Regions from separate parts of the Cytobacillus sp. FSL H8-0458 genome, predicted to be linked through region 3. Evidence: riboswitches for the same ligand, from Rfam matches in the RefSeq annotation. Region 3 holds a riboswitch; each other region holds the start of a gene.
What was found. A riboswitch is a leader RNA that binds a small molecule or an ion and turns the genes downstream of it on or off. The one in region 3 is predicted to bind glycine.
Positions count from the first base shown of each region.

Region 1: linked by a shared signal. The riboswitch ahead of purU (formyltetrahydrofolate deformylase) and the one ahead of NYE23_RS17905 (trimeric intracellular cation channel family protein) in region 3 are both predicted to bind glycine.
Region 2: linked by a shared signal. The riboswitch ahead of gcvT (glycine cleavage system aminomethyltransferase GcvT) and the one ahead of NYE23_RS17905 (trimeric intracellular cation channel family protein) in region 3 are both predicted to bind glycine.

Region 1 is NZ_JBBOBR010000001.1:3,765,646-3,771,308, forward strand. Features, by position in the region: gene NYE23_RS18885 (alkaline phosphatase D family protein) at 1-1,331, opposite strand, end outside; gene NYE23_RS18890 (hypothetical protein) at 1,645-1,962, shown strand; gene NYE23_RS18895 (FbpB family small basic protein) at 2,193-2,318, opposite strand; gene purU (formyltetrahydrofolate deformylase) at 2,388-3,254, opposite strand; glycine riboswitch at 3,393-3,493, opposite strand; gene NYE23_RS18905 (MFS transporter) at 3,660-4,847, opposite strand; gene NYE23_RS18910 (glycosyltransferase) at 4,988-5,620, opposite strand.
Region 2 is NZ_JBBOBR010000001.1:423,514-429,176, forward strand. Features, by position in the region: gene NYE23_RS02070 (shikimate kinase) at 1-322, shown strand, start outside; gene NYE23_RS02075 (YqzE family protein) at 401-586, shown strand; gene NYE23_RS02080 (YqhG family protein) at 631-1,425, opposite strand; gene NYE23_RS02085 (DEAD/DEAH box helicase) at 1,403-3,091, opposite strand; glycine riboswitch at 3,272-3,360, shown strand; gene gcvT (glycine cleavage system aminomethyltransferase GcvT) at 3,520-4,623, shown strand; gene gcvPA (aminomethyl-transferring glycine dehydrogenase subunit GcvPA) at 4,640-5,663, shown strand, end outside.
Region 3 is NZ_JBBOBR010000001.1:3,608,811-3,614,473, reverse strand. Features, by position in the region: gene NYE23_RS17915 (YkvI family membrane protein) at 1-886, shown strand, start outside; gene NYE23_RS17910 (amidohydrolase) at 1,118-2,323, shown strand; gene NYE23_RS17905 (trimeric intracellular cation channel family protein) at 2,358-2,960, opposite strand; glycine riboswitch at 3,064-3,157, opposite strand; gene blaI (penicillinase repressor BlaI) at 3,409-3,795, opposite strand; gene NYE23_RS17895 (BlaR1 family beta-lactam sensor/signal transducer) at 3,829-5,610, opposite strand.

The DNA of each region.
Region 1 (5,663 bases), 160 kb from region 3:
GAAGCCCAGCTTGCATGAACATCCCCAGTCAGAACAATTAGGTTTCCGATATTGTTTGAAACAGCAAAATCAGCCAAACGCTGCCGGGCAGCAGGGTAACCATCCCATGCATCCATGCTGAACTTCGGCGAAGCAATTGTCCCGAAATTTCTCTGGGCAAAGAACACCTGCTGTGCAAGGACATTCCAATGCGCTTGGGAGCTGGCTAGATTGCTTTCAACCCATTGTTCCTGTTCCTTGCCAAGGAGAGTCCGGGCTGGATCAAGCGACTCCGGCGTATGCGGCTTGCTGCCATCGCCATTTGCCTGGTCATCCCGATATTGCCGCGAATCAAGCACAAGGAATGACGCCAGGCTGCCGTAGCTGAACTCCCTATACAACTGCATACCATCACCATTTGGCATGGAAGATAACCGGAGCGGCATGTGCTCATAATATGCCTGATAAGCTGCTGCCCTGCGTTTAATAAATGCTTCAGCTGACTGGCCTTTTTCCGGAACCCCTCCTGCATAGTTATTTTCCACCTCGTGGTCATCCCAAGTGACCACCCAAGGGAAAGCAGCATGAGCTTCTCTCAGATGCTGATCAGATTTGTACTGAGCATGGCGATTCCGATAATCTTCTAGAGAGATAATTTCCGGTCCGCTATGATGGCGGACATTTCCTGTTGGTGAAATATATTCATTTGATCCATATTCATATATGTAGTCTCCAAGGTGAATGACAAAATCCAAATTTTCCTTTGCCATATGCTGATAGGCTGTAAAAAACCCATGTTCATACTGCTGACATGAAGCAAATGCAAATGATAGCCCTGATACTTTAGCACCCGCAGGCGGAAGTGTCTTTGTTTTGCCAATTGGGCTTAGTTCATTGCCGCTTTTAAAACGATAATAATAGACAGTGTTCGGCATTAAGCCTTCTGCCTCCACATGCACAGAATGCGCCAATTCCGGCACCGCAATTTCAGTCCCGTGTTTAACAACTTTTCGGAAGTGTTCATCTGCAGCAAGTTCCCATTTGACTGGTACAGCATGTTTTGGCATCCCGCCTCCATTAAGCGGATCGGGCGCTAACCTTGTCCATAAAACCACACTGTCCGAAAGAGGATCTCCTGATGCGACCCCGAGCGTAAAAGGGTATTTGCTGAACTTAGGAGCAGCATCAACCTTTAGATTGCCCATCCCTAATGATTGCGCCATAGCCAGGGCAAGCGAAAAACCGGCAATTTTCCCTGCACCAGATAAAAAGCTCCGGCGGTCAATGTCCCTCTTCAAGTTCTCTTCATTAAACTTCCTGATTAAATCATCAATCGACCTCTCATTGTTCATTTTCTTCACCTCTTAATTCAATCTGGATTCACAGTTAATTATAAGAGGCATTTTTTAAAGCAATATGAAGATGTGTAAAGGAGAATGACAATACCTCTGCCTATTTTATCAGGACTTTTGTAAGGATTTGGGTTTCTTTCAGCCTATAATCTAGACTTGCAGCCAAAATGCCTTTGTACCCCTGTATCATTTGTCCCAACTTTTTTTACAATATATACATAGAATATTAACGAATCCTGTCAAAATCTTTTAGTTTACTAATCTATAAATAGTGGTTATGATGATAGTTATAATCTTGAAAAGGGGTGAGGGAATGGGGAAACGTCAGGTAATGCCACTTTTACTGCTGTCTGTGTTTTTATCCTTTCTCATTACCCAATATCCTGGTGTCCATTATAATGACATTCCGATGGACCAAAGCAAAGCGGTAACAGTTTCTGACTTTACCGAGAGCTTCCTATTAAAAGATGATCCCAAAAAGCATATCTTCACGTTCGATATCATCTCTTTATCCATTACAATTCTGGCAGTTATCCTTTTTGTATATAGAGCCCTGCACATCGCCCGCAGGAAAAAGATTTTTTATACTCCAATTTTCTACGAGGCGAATTATGTCATTCAAGCTCCTTAATTGTCCAACAAAACAATTAAAGGAGGAAGACATAATGTGGATTAGATTTTTAATGATTGGGTTATTTTCATTAACAGCTTCCAGCCTGTTCTTTTATCAGGGGATGGAAATGTATCATGCTTTCACAGATTTCTTTAGACAAAAATAAGAAGTTGGCGCCCAGGGATTCCCTGGGCGTTTTTAATTCATTAAAAAACCGGCCTGCTTTATCCCCAGGCCGGTGTACTTTCTTACTGTGCTTTTGCATATTTATCGTCTATTTTTTTTTCGATCTTCTCAAGCTCACGGCGATCTCTTAAAAGTTCTTCTCTATTAGCCTTAATCATTTCAGGCATTGATAATTTTTTCTTTTTCATTTCTGCTCACCTTCTTTCATGATGTTGGTAATCTTCTTGATGCAAGATCTTTTTTTTTGACAGTGCCTCTTAAAAAACAATCGTCTTATTGCCATGCACTATGACTTTGTCTTCCACATGCCAGGCGACTGCCTGTGCGAGGACCTGCCTCTCCACATGCCTGCCGGCAATTTTGAGATCCTGTGCAGTGTGCCTGTGGTTAACCCGCTGGACATCCTGCTCAATGATCGGGCCTTCATCCAAATCATTTGTTACATAATGGGCGGTTGCCCCAATCAGCTTGACTCCGCGGTTAAACGCCCGTGCATAAGGATTGGCTCCCACGAAGGCCGGCAGAAAGCTGTGATGGATATTGATGATCCTGTTTGGATATTTGGAAATAAAGCTTGGCGAAAGAATCTGCATATATCTCGCCAGCACAATGAAATCCGCTTTTCCTTCCAGCAGCTCAACCGCCTTTTGCTCGGCTTCCGCTTTATTGTCCGGCGTAATCGGAACATGATGATAGGGTATTCCGAAACCCTCCACCACTTCCCTCATGTCGGGATGATTGCTGATCACCAGGGGAATATCCACTTCAAGCTCCTTCGATTTCCAGCGCCACAGCAGCTCGAGCAGACAGTGATCCATTTTAGAAACAAATATGGCCATCCGCTTGCGCTCGCCTTTGCCGCTCAGCTTCCACTCCATAGAGTATTCCCTGGCCATTTCAGGCAGATCCTCTTTCAGTTTTGGAAAGGACTCATCAAAATGATTCATATCGAATTCAATCCGCATGAAGAAGATGCCTGCCAGCGGATCTGTTGTGTGCTGGTCAAAATGCACAATGTTCGCGTTATGCTCCAGCAGAAAGTTAGAGACTGTGGAGATGATGCCTGGCCTCTCTGGACAGGATATCAGTAATGTCGCCCGGTTTGCGTTAACATTTGTATTCATCTAGATTCCTCCAACTGCCTTGCCATCCATAAAAAAAGGACAGAAAAAAGGCGGCTTGTTTATCCCCCTTCTCTGTCCTTTTACCTGAGAGTTTGACCCCTTTGGTGTCGCAAAGTCCATGCGCGCTCTCCAGAGATGCGTCCGACTGAGGTTCTGTCTACCTGAGAGATTGGCTTCAAGGGTATTTTTGAAGCTTGCTCCTTCGGTGGCTACTGTATGCTCTCTCCCGCAGCCGTCATTCGCTCAATATTTTTGTTATTTTCAGAATAATATATTTTTTAAATTATGTCAATCGAACTAGGTTTCTTTCACAAAATTGCCACAATTTCCGTCTGGCTTTAAAGCTGATTTACTTTGGAAAAAGAAAAGTAAAAAAGCTCGAAGACAAAGTCTCCAAGCCTTTTTCTACACAGAAGCCTTCGGTTTAGGCTCCCTTTTTTGCCATGCAGCCGTGATAAATAACGTAACAATCAATAATGCCAGACCGAGAACAAACGGATAGGTTATCCGTACATCATAAAGTACACCGGCTATCGTTGGCCCCAGAACGTTTCCAATACTCATATAAGCATTGTTCATTCCCATCGCAAATCCCTGTTCATTACCGGCCATTTTTGAGATTAGCGTGGTTAAAACCGGGCGAAGAATGGAAGTTGCAAGGAAAATGATCAGCGAAATAACGAAGAAAAGTGCATAGCTGCCTGCAAACAGTGAGACAAGGAATCCTGACGCTGCAACAGCCAAAAAGATATTCAATACCTTTCCTTCTCCAAATCTCCTAACCACCCGATCGACGACAAACAACTGTACAATAACACTAATGATCCCCGTCGAAGTCACCATAACCGCTATTTCCTGCGGAGTGGCAGCAAATTCATTATCCAGATAAAGCCCCAGAACTGATTCATAAGCCATTAATCCAAAGCTCATCACCAATGTAATGACAAGCGGAATAAAATAAGGCTTCTTAACAGACATTGCCAGCTTCTTGACCATTGGTTCCTCTTCTGGCATCTCTCCTGGTCCGGTCTGCAAGGTGCTGCTTTCTTCGAGGAGCACAATGGAGAATAGAACAGCCACTAGAGATACAAGCGCTGAAATCAGAAATGGCATTTTCAGGCCGAAGTCTGCCAAAAACCCGCCAATTCCAGGTCCAACCACAATTCCGAGTGACATCGCAGCTGATACAAGGCCATTCCCTTTTGCACGCTGCTCCAGGGTAGTAATATCAGCAATGTAAGCAAAAATAGCCGGAATCAGCAAGGCAGCTCCAACGCCTCCAATGACACGTGAAAAGTAAAGCAGCCAAATGGAATCTACTGCATAAAAGACAAGCATGGATAATGTCAAACCAGCTAACCCGTAAATAATCATCTTTCTGCGGCCGTACTGGTCCGCCCATTTCCCCGCAATGGGAGAAAAAATCAGCTGGGCACCCGCAAAAATGGCAATCATCAGGCCTGCTGCCGTTCCTCCCTGATTAATGGATTCCAAATAAGCCGGCAAAATCGGAATAATAATTCCAAAGCTTCCGATTGCAATAAACATATTGATCATCAAAATGATCATCTTTTTCTTTTGATCCCCTGACAAAACGGATACCCCTCCTTCTATATGTGAAAAATTTACATTATTTTTTTCGGCACGCTAAATAGCTTATAATGAGACAGGCTGCTTTGTCAAAGGAAAAAAAGAGAAGCTGCAGCATGTGCTGAAGCCTCTTGTGTTTACCTTTAAAATTTGTCCGGGAATTGCTTCACAACCGCATCAGAAATGGCATCAGCCATCCTGATAATATGTGTTACTCCATCATCAATTGCCACGATTCTTGCTTCCCAATCCTTAACAAGACTTGCTGTCAGATCATCTGTTACTAATTCCAAATGCTTATAAAGCAGTTTTTTCACATCTTCATTTTTCAGATTTGGATTGGCTCCGCTTAGAAATACCGAGATATCATCAGCATTGCGATGCCACTCTTTGTTCAGCTGATTCACTTTGGCGCCTTGCCCGCTCTTTGCTGCCTCCACAATATTACCTGCAATGACAATATGCTCTTTAAGCAGTTCTGTCAGCTTAGCTCCTGCAGCTTCGCCGTAATAAGGCTTGATGGAATTCCCTATCTCCTCCTGATTTTTAAGCAGGCGGGCCAATACCTGCTTCTGATCCTCCGCTCCAGCAGTTGTGGCACTTGTAATATAGTTGCTTGTCCATAATACATGGTCGATCCAAAGTCTGCGGAATTCGTTTTCAAACTTAACCTCTGATTGGGTGAGACACGTTTTTTGTGCAGCTGCACTGCCCGGAGCTGCCAGCATATTCAGCGGCATGAACAGCATTATTCCTATGATCAATAATTTCTTCATATCCTTTTCTCCTTCCTAATTGAAAAAGCCTCCTTCTTATTTT
Region 2 (5,663 bases), 3.2 Mb from region 3:
TGAATCACTTATATTAAATGAAATCGGTGATAGAGCGGGAGTTATAACCACTGGCGGAGGAATTGTGATAATGCCTGAAAACAGGAAGAGGCTTAGCGAAACAGGAATTGTTTTCTTCCTTTATGCGTCTCCTGAAGAAATTTTTAAACGGATTGAGAAGGATCATTCCAGGCCGCTGCTGAAAGGCGATAAAAAAAGGCTGATTCATGACCTTTATGAAAAAAGGATGCCTCTCTATGAAGAAACTGCGCATGTAATCATTGATACAACTAATAAAGATAAAGCAGAAATTATACAAGAGATTATAGATTGTTTAGAGTGAAAACCCGTTGGACATACTTGTAAATGATAAATAGCAAACTGCTATTGCAATTCTGTGCGGAAAAAGGCAGGTATGGACATGAAATTCAACGATTATGTAAAGTATCTTACACAGACAGTAGTAAAATATATTGATCAGCCAAAAGATGAGCGAATACGGCATCGTATTGAAAAAAAGGACATGAAAGAGCCGTTTTTATTCAGGTGGTTTGGCATGTTATCTTATCTGTTTTACTTGGGCATGAGAAGAAAAAAACATAAATAGCTTTCATACAAAAAACCGGCTAAGTCTGCCGGTTTTTTGCATTTTTAGACTGCGCTGTCTGTCAGATAAAAGAGACCGCCATTTATTATGGAAATATTAACCTTTGGTTCATATTGCTCCTGAAGAGCTGTTTTTTCGTTTTCATAACTTTCTCCCTTTTCTTCTGCCTCCTCGTAAAAATGTTCAAGAAGGCTGAGATCTTTTTGCCAGCGCTTACGGGCCTCATCAGCCCATATATGATCTTCTTGTTCAATTTCAGTTTTAATAAAATTTGCTACCCTGTATACTCCGCTCCCCGGCATAATAAGCGGAGACAATGTGAACGAGTAGTCGGGGATTTTGGGCGTAAGGCTCATGCCAAGCAATCTGTCATGAAAACCTTCGACCATCTGGCCATTTATCAATTGGAGGCCGATGGATTTAAAGACATCCCTTTTTCGGTCACATTGATAAGATACGCGAATGTTCATACCCAGCCATGGTCTTAACGGGACCTGCTTTCCAGGTGCCTGCCGATGATTTTCATATAAACGGATATAGCCTGCCAGGTTCCTGGCTGAATCAAAGATCTGATGAAGCCTCGGGGAGCCGAAATGAATGACTTCCCCCTTAATATGCGGGGGGGCCAGCTGTTGGTTTGTAACAAGCGTCAGCTGCATCGGGTTTGGAATTCCGCCTGTTTTTTCGAGATAATGCCAATAAAAGGGACGATTCATTAATTCTTTATCCAAATCAATCGTCAGCTGTACGGTCATATACCCCGGACCTTTATCAGTTATTTCACACCCATTTGCGTGAAAATACCTTTCAAGAAATTTATGAATTTCCTGTTGCTGCATTCAGTTCACCTTCTTTCAGATCCTCCGCGAATTGAATCATGCTCGTCAAGTTCTCCATTTTAATTCTCATTTCACCTTCTGAAGCCGATCTTCCGAAAATATCAACAAGGTGATCGTCAATACTGCCAAATTCAAGCTTTGTTAAAATATCGTCCAAATCACCGATGACTTTTTCGAAGAGATGTATTTTCTCATATAAAAGCTTCATGATGTGTTCTTCGACTGTTTCTTTAGTGGCAAAATTATAAATCATGACATCCTTTTCCTGGCCGAGACGATGGATGCGCCCAATCCTTTGTTCGAGCCGCATTGGATTCCAGGGGAGATCAAAATTAATGATATGATTGCAGAACTGCAGGTTTATTCCTTCTCCTCCCGCTTCTGTTGCGATCAGGACTTGAGCATTCTTTTGGAAAAGCTCCCTCATCCAGTCCTTTTTGCCTCTTTTAAATCCTCCCCTGAACGGAACCGAAGTAATCCCATATTGCTTTAAAAACCACTGCAGGTACATTTGCGTTGCCCTGTATTCAGTAAAGATTATGACCTTGTCATTTATTTTCTGTATCAATTCCAGTGCTTTTTGAGCTTTGGAGTTTTGCTGGACAGCTTCTACTTTTTTAATAAGGTATTGTATTTGCTCCTGAAAAGCTATTGAAGGCTGCTCCTGTCTTTTCAGCATATTCTGAAGCGTAAAATAGACAGCTTCTCTGCTTGAGCAGGCCTCTCTTTGCAGCGTCATCACTGAAAACTGGCTGGAACTGACCCAATTTTCTTCATTCCGCAGCTCTGTTACTGCTTCATAAAGTTCACGCTCGGCCTGCGAAAAATCAATCGGTATGGTTTCCACATGTCTTTTGGTCCATTCAATCCCGGTATCTGCCCTGCGGTTGCGGATCATGACTTTGTTTACGAGTTCCTTTAGATGTGCATCATCGTTCAAAGATCTTGAGTCCCTTTTATAATTCTCATAAAAAGCTGATTCATTGCCAAGATGTCCGGGTTTAAGCAGGGATACGAGATTGAAAATCTCACTGATTCGATTCTGAATGGGTGTTGCTGTTAATAGGAGGCAAAACTTCTTTTTAAGGTTTTGTACAAATTCATAGTTTTTCGTTTTATTATTTTTTAGCTTGTGAGCTTCGTCTATAATGATCAGGTCATAATCAAGGCTGTAAATAATGTCCCGATGAGGATTGCGTTTGGCTGTATCGATGGATGATACCACAACGTCGCATTGTTCCCATACATAGCTTTTCCGCTGCGCCACAGCCGGAATGAAAAATTTGCTGTTCAGTTCCATGGCCCATTGTGAAACGAGTGAAGCTGGCACGAGTATAAGAACTTTTTTTACGAGTCCTCGGATCATATATTCCTTTAATATCAGTCCAGCTTCAATCGTTTTTCCAAGACCGACTTCATCAGCCAGAATCGCTTTGCCGTTCATGCTTTCGACTACCTGCTTGGCCACTTCCAGCTGATGGGGAAGAGGAGTAAGGTTCGGCAGATGCTTTGGAGCCTGCAAGCCTTCAAAGTCAGGAATAGTTGTATGATTCTCAACCTCAACAGCCAGTTTATAAAGCTCCCAGTTTCCCCATGGGCCGTCGTCATCAATTCTTTTTAAGAATTCATCCTGCCAGGCAGAATCAAAGCCAATTTGCACTGTCATAAAAACAGCTCCTTTTATCTATATAAAGATATTGCCCAAACCTTGCTAAGGTGGTACGATGTTAATAGCTTTGAAAGTTTTGAAAGTTAACACATTACATTTAGTTAACCGAAGTAATGGATGCTAAATTTTTTCTGTTTGGTATAAGTATGACCATCTTGGAAAATTTTATAAATGCGAATGACAACAAGGGGAGAGACTACATTTGTAGCGCCGAAGGAGCAAGCAAAATCTGTGAATCTCTCAGGCAAAAGAACTCTTGTTTGACGCAGCTCTGGAGAGTGCTTTTAAATAAGCCACCCAAGGGGAAAGCCGGTTTCGGTAAACTTTCAGGTGCAAGGACAGAGATCTTCTCATAATTGAGGGGACACTCTGTCCTTTTTTATGTTCCTAAAACAAATTTCAAAAGATTTAAGGGGGACGAGTAAATGTCAAAGTTAAAACGCACGCCTTTATTTGAGGTGTACAAAGATTACGGAGCAAAAACCATCGACTTCGGCGGCTGGGACCTTCCTGTTCAATTTTCAAGCATTAAAGAAGAACATGAAGCAGTCCGTACAAAAGCCGGCCTTTTTGATGTATCCCATATGGGTGAAATCGAAGTGAAGGGGACGGACAGTCTTAAATACCTTCAAAAAATGATGACGAACGATATTTCCAAATTAAAGAACTCAGGTGCTCAATATACAGCCATGTGCTATGAAAATGGCGGAACTGTTGATGATTTACTTGTCTATAAAATTGAGGATGACCACTATTTGCTGGTTGTAAATGCTTCCAATATCGAAAAGGATTTCAACTGGCTGCAGGACCATGCTGAAGGCAATGTGGAATTGAAAAACCTTTCAGAAGATATGGCACAGCTGGCGATTCAGGGGCCGCTTGCAGAAAAAGTGCTCCAAAAGCTTGCTGGCACTAATCTGTCGGATATCGGATTTTTCAAATTCCAGCAGGATGTTGATTTGAATGGCAAGAAAGCGCTTGTATCCAGAACTGGATATACAGGAGAAGATGGATTTGAAGTTTACTGTGATGCCAAGGATGCAGCCGTATTGTGGAATGAAATTCTTGAAGCGGGCAAAGAAGAAGGAGTTCGCCCGTGCGGACTTGGCGCAAGGGATACCCTTCGCTTTGAAGCCAACCTGGCGCTCTATGGTCAGGAGCTCTCACCTGATATCACACCGCTTGAGGCAGGTATCGGCTTTGCTGTCAAGGTAAATAAAGAAGCGGATTTTATCGGAAAAGAAGTGCTTAAGAAGCAAAAAGAAAACGGGGTGCCGCGCAAGCTGGCCGGAATTGAAATGATTGACCGCGGTATTCCGCGCCATGGATATCCTGTGTATAAAGGAGAAGAACTGATCGGGGAAGTGACAACAGGCACTCAATCTCCGACATTGAAAAAGAACATTGGCCTTGTTCTTATCAAGAAAGAACATGCTGAGCCTGGAACTGAATTGGAAGTGGAGATCCGAGGCAAAAGGCTGAAGGCTGAGATTGCAGCAACACCTTTTTACAAAAGAGAAAAGAACTAACCGGGGGGAGAAAATGATGAAACATCGCTATTTACCGATGACAGAGTCTGACCAGAAAGCAATGCTTGAGAAAATCGGCGTCAGATCTGTGGAAGAATTATTCAGTGATATTCCCGAGAGTGTAAGATTTAAGGGCGAATATAAAATCAAGCCGGCAAAATCAGAGACAGCCTTACTGAAAGAGCTTACTAAAATGGCTCAGAAAAATGCTGATCTTCGCACAAATACATCTTTCCTTGGTGCGGGAGTTTATGATCATTACATGCCAGTCATTGTCGATCATGTATTATCCCGTTCAGAGTTTTATACTGCCTATACTCCTTACCAGCCGGAAATTTCCCAGGGGGAGCTGCAGGCAATTTTCGAATTCCAGACCATGATCTGTGAATTAACAGGAATGGATGTTGCCAACTCATCCATGTATGATGGCGGGACAGCTCTTGCTGAAGCAGCCATGCTAAGCGCAGGGAGCACACGACGGAAGAAAATACTAATCTCAAGCGCAGTTCACCCTGAATCTAAGGAAGTAGTCAAAACATACGCAAAGGGCCAGTATATTGAAGTGATTGAGATCCCTCATAAAGACGGCACCACTGACCTTGAAGCCCTAAATGAAATGATTGGCGATGATATCGCAGCTGTGATTGTACAGTACCCTAACTTTTTTGGCAGAGTCGAGCCATTAAAAGAACTTGAGGAAATTATCCATGCCCACAAGTCTATGTTTGTTGTTTCAAGCAACCCGCTTGCTCTTGGCGCGCTTACTCCTCCAGGGAAGTTCGGAGCAGACATCGTAGCAGGAGATGCTCAGGTTTTTGGTATTCCTACTGCTTTTGGAGGCCCTCATTGCGGATATTTTGCCGTAACATCCAAGCTGATGAGAAAAGTGCCGGGACGTCTTGTCGGACAAACGGTAGACGATCAGGGCCGCCGCGGCTTCGTGCTTACCCTTCAGGCGCGTGAACAGCATATACGCCGTGATAAGGCAACGTCCAACATTTGTTCCAATCAGGCTCTCAACGCACTGGCGGCATCTGTAG
Region 3 (5,663 bases):
TAAGATAAGCGGCCGATATCTAGGTTTAATTATTGATTATATCCTTATTTTTACATTGTTTGGTGTAGGTGTAGTCATGATAGCAGGTGCAGGGTCAAACTTAAATCAACAATTTGGAGTGCCTGTCATAATTGGAACTAGTGTTATGACGATTCTTGTTTTATTAACGGGAATGTTAAAGGTTGACCGTGTTGTTGCTATCATCGGTGGGATTACCCCATTTCTAATCCTTTTTGTCATCATCACATCTATCTATAGTTTTATAAATGCTGATGGGTCATTCCACGCTTTGAATGGTGTGGCCAAGCAGACTCCGACAACTCTGCCAAACTGGTTTATTTCTGCTATCAATTATGTGTCCTTTAACACGGCAGTAGGTGCTTCAATGGCAATCGTGATGGGGGGAGCTGAAAATAAACGTAAAACGGCCGCGTTAGGTGGATTAGTTGGAGGTTTTGGGCTCGGTGTTCTTATTCTGCTTAGCCATCTGGCTATTTTCTCTAAGATTGAAAGTGTTGGCAGTATGGATATGCCAATGCTAGCAATTGTTAATGATATTTCACCTGCATTGGGCACGATCATGTCGGTTGTTCTCTTTGCAATGATCTTCAATACAGCTATAAGCATGTTTTTCTCTTTTGTGGCCCGGTTTTCCAAGGTTGATACCACACATTTTAAAAGGTTATTCGCAGGAACCATGATTGTAGCATTTGCAGCAAGCTTCATAGGTTTTACTGATCTTGTCAGCTACTTCTACCCGCTGATAGGTTATCTTGGATTGGTCCTGATTGCTGTATTATTTTACGCTCCACTTAGAATGAAAAGGGTTAAAGAAGAAGGAGACGGAGATGGTGAAGAATATCCTAAAAAAATTGTGAACAGCTAGATGTCAATAAATCAGAGAATAATGGAGAAGGAGAGCGATGGATGTGCACTGTGCTCTCCTTCTTTTAATTTGATTGTTAAAGACATTGGTGCACGATCTGAATTCCTGGCAGCCTTCTTGTTCCGGCAGTTTTAGTATGTCAGCTGTATAGGAATGATATAAATAGTGTCTCTGAATTTGTGTGTTTAGTCGGGTTCTTTAGAGGTCAAAGTAGGATAGGAGCTGATATTCATGATTGATCAATTAATGAAAATGCTGGAAGAACGAGAAGAAGAGATGATTGGAATACGCCGTTATTTACACCAGAATCCTGAGCTTTCATTTAAAGAGGAAAAAACGGCAGCCTATATCGCTGATTTTTACAGAGGGAAAGATGTTGATCTGATAACAAATGCAGGGAATGGATATGGCATTGTTGTCACTATTGAGGGTGGAAAGCCGGGAAAAACCGTGGCACTTCGTGCTGATTTTGATGCGCTTCCTATTAAAGAAGAGCTGGATGTTCCGTTTAAATCAAAAAAGGAAGGTATCATGCATGCTTGCGGCCATGATGCACATACAGCATACCTTATGGTTTTGGCTGACTGTTTGATCCAATTAAAAGATAAGATCCATGGCACCATCAAAATAATCCATCAGCATGCCGAAGAAGAGCCTCCGGGCGGAGCAAAAAGCATCGTTGAAGAAGGATTTCTCGATGATGTCCATGCCATTTTTGGCATACATGTTTTGCCAATCGCCCCTGCTGGAACTGTTGGCTATCACAGCGGATATTCCTTTAATGGCCGCGCCTATTTTAAACTTAGAGTGCAAGCAAGCGGCGGACACGGTTCTTCTCCGCATAAGGCCAACGATGCTATTGTTGCAGGCGCCTATTTTGTAACAGCTATCCAAACAGTTGTAAGCCGCAGAGTGGATCCATTTCATGCTGGTGTAGTGACAATTGGTTCATTTGACGGTAAAGGGAGTTTTAATGTGATCAAGGATCATATCGAAATTGAGGGGGATGTACGCTATTCAAATGATGAAACAAAGGATGTGATGAATAGAGAAATTCACCGCATTGTCAACGGTCTTGAGGAGTTATTTGGTGTAAGCTGTGAGCTGACATATGAACCCGACTATCCGCCGCTGTATAATGATCCTGAATTGACGAGGTTTGTTGCAGGTACGCTGGCATCAGCCGGGGATAAAGACATTATGGAGGTAAAAGAATTTCCTAAAATGGCACCATCGGACGATTTTTCGTATTATTTGGAGAAGGTCCCTGGCTGTTATTTTTATATTGGGTGCACGCCAAAGGGGACAGAAGAACCTTATTTCAATCATCACCCTAAATTTGATATAGATGAAGGTTCGTTGCTTGTTGCCGCAAAATCAGTGGGATATGTTGTTTGCAATTATTTCAAGTTTAACGAAACGAAAAGCTCACGCTGATGTGAGCTTTTTATGTTTGAAGTAATTCTGCTTCTTATTGTTTTTGAATCGATTTAATAGGCAATCTCCAGCTGTAATGATGCGAAATTCCTCGCAGCATTAAAGTAACAGTAAAAAGGATATAGAAATGATAAGACTTGGATAACCAATCAAGGCCTATGATAAACCCGGCAAAGATGGCCCATAAAAGATATACTTCATCACGTAAAACAATGGGCTTTCGCTGAGCCAGCACATCGCGGATCATTCCTCCGCCGGCACCGGTTATGGCAGCTGAAAACATAACAGCAAATAAGGGTAAATCAATTGATTGTGCATATATAGCTCCCTGAACAGCAAACGCTGATAAGCCAATTGAATCAAAGATGCTCCATTTCGTCAAAAGCTGAACTATGCTGCCTGGCAATAGGATAACGATGCTGATGGTAATAAGGGCAACGATAAAAAGAGTCGTTTGCTGCCATAATTCTATGATCGGAATACCGGTAAGAAGATTTCTGATAGCCCCGCCGCCAAATGCGGTAATCAATCCCAAAACATAGGCGCCCATAATGTCGTATTTTACTTCCAGTGCAACCACTGCCCCGCTCATTGCAAATGCAATGGTTCCAATCACGTTCAATACATCCCAAACCATACAATCCCCCCTAATCAAGTATTCTGTCCTTGTACCTGAGAGGTTTACCTAAACTATATTAAAAGGCCTGCCCCGTGGGTGCGTGATACCCTCTCCAGAGAAGCGTCCCGCAGCAGTCTTCTTACCTGAGAGATTCATCTTTTCTATAGATTTGCCCCTTCGGTGACGTACGATACGTTCTCTCCTGCAGCGGTCATTCGAAAGTAGTTGTTTTTATAATTATAAAGTATAGAGCGCTTGGACAGTCAATTAAGGTGTCTAAGTGGAAGTTGGAAAAGGGAGAACTTAACATAAACCCCTGGCGCATAGCTTCCATAATTCTGCTTGTATGGATTGGTGCCGCTATTGTATTAACGCGGAAATGAAGCAGGGGCAGTCACTGCTTTTAGGTGCGTCAAAGAAGCAAATGCTAAAAATCCCCCCAATTGTAAAGGATCACGCATGCAGGTTATCTATCCTTCTTTTTTTTCTTTGCCAAAATCGTCCGGAGTTCGTTAATTTCCTCATCAGACAGGGAGTCTTCCTGGATGAATTGGACTAGCATGGATTTCACCGTTCCGCCATAGATCCGTTTGATAAAGGATTGAGCTTCTGCCCGCTGGCATTCATCCTGTGAATATAACGGGAAAAAGGTATAGATTCTCTGATTTTTATTTACGCCAACTACATTCTTCTGGACAAGCCTGTCCAGAAGAGTTCGGATTGTTTTGGGTTTCCAGTCTGTGCGCTTTTGCAGGGATAGAATGACTTCATTAGCCGTTTTGGGTGATCCGTGCCACAGAACTGTCATGACTTCCCACTCGGATTCTGAAATGCTGGGAATCCTGTCAGTCACATTACCGCCCTCCTTCTTTATGAAATGAATGAATTAATATATGTCTTTTTGTTTCAAAATGGATAATGTAATTTCAGCTGCCCTACTTCCATTAGAGTTAGCTTCATTCTGTATATTTGTTGCAAAAAAGTATGTGTCCTGCCCTGATTCCACATACCCGATGAACCATCCATTGATGTTTTTTCCATTTACAGTGCCTGTACCTGTTTTACCAGAAAGGAGGGCTCCCTCTTTTCTTTCTAGTTTAATGGAATCTTTCACCGTTTGGATATTCTTTTCTTTAAATCCAAATTGATTTGCATAAAACCTTTTAAGCAGCTGAACTTGTTCCACTGGAGAAATTTTAAGGGAAGATTCCAGCCAATATTCATCTATTCCACCAGATAGATCGCGATTCCCATACCTGATTCGGTCTAAAAAAGTTTGAATCGTACCGGGCTGCACCTGCTGGTCTAACATCTGAAAATACCATGTAACGGAATTTTTCATGGCCGAAGTTAAATCCTGATCCGCATTCCAGGACTCTATAGGATACTTAAGTCCGTTCCATTTGGCAGACGAATTTTCAACCGTTATGGTGCCTGACTCTAAACCAAGCAGAGCACTGTAAATCTTATAAGTGGAATTTGGCGAAATCCTGAATGTGCTTTGATTTTTATTATGAATATGATAGCGGTCTGCCTCTTTATCATACAACACAAAGCTTCCATCATATCCTTCAAAATAATCACCTAAATCCTCATATATAATGTTTTCATCCTTAAATTTATAGCTGCTGTCTTCATGAGCGAGTACAGAGATAAATGGAGCCTGAAATGCAATAAATATCCCCGCAAAAATGAGTATAGCCGCACTTTTCCATCTCAGCAGTTTTGATTCCGACTTAAAACTGGCAATTTTTTCGATTCTCGTTTTGATCTGTTTCTTTGACCCGTTTAAATGGTTTGCCAAATCGACTGTCACTGCCCTTGAGGATTTATGGGCAAAATGAATAATGCTGTTTCCATACTCCATATAAGCCTGCTCATCCAGAGAACTTAAAACTGCAGCATCACAGGCGATTTCACGATCAAGCCTCATTCTCCTAAAAGCAATCCAAACTAGAGGATTAAACCAATATAAAATTTGAAGAATCACCATTAAATAATTTACTGCTATATCTTTATTTTTATAGTGGGTAAGTTCATGTAAAAAGATATATTCTATATCCTTTTCAGAAAGCCACTGGTCAAAATGGAGGGGAAGCACCACATAAGTCTTAAAAAGTCCAAACGTCATTGGGGTTTTAACGAGTGATGACTCTCCAACAATAATACCTCCAGAAATCCCCAGTTTGTGTTTGCAGTGTTCGAATAATGATAAAATCCCGTTATTTTTCAGGCTGTTTGTGTGTTTCTTTATTTTATTGATCTTAAGCTTTGCGATCAGCGTAAATACAGTTAAAATAGCCACTCCGGAAATCCAAATATAGAATAAAGCATTATTTAATAATGTTAAATCATAGCGTTCTACCGAAACGGTTATGTCCTCCATCCAATTATTTTGCCTTAAAGGAATCTCTGGAGATGGCGCAGTTTGGGATTGAAGGCTGCTCTTGCTATTCCAAAAGGATAATGAATCCGCAAACGGCATGAATTGTAATGGAATAAGAGGCAGTGGCAGAGCAAGCAATAATAGAAACCAAAGATTATAGTGAGCTTGTGCTGTTAAATGTTTCTTAAAAAGTTTTTTTAACAGAAGAATGCCTCCGATTGTAAAAGAAGACACCAGCAGACATTCCAAAAAAACAGATAAGAACTGTGAGCTTGTTATCATTCGCAGACCTTCCTCGCATTATTTGACATCTAGTTTTAATCCCTTAGACAAAA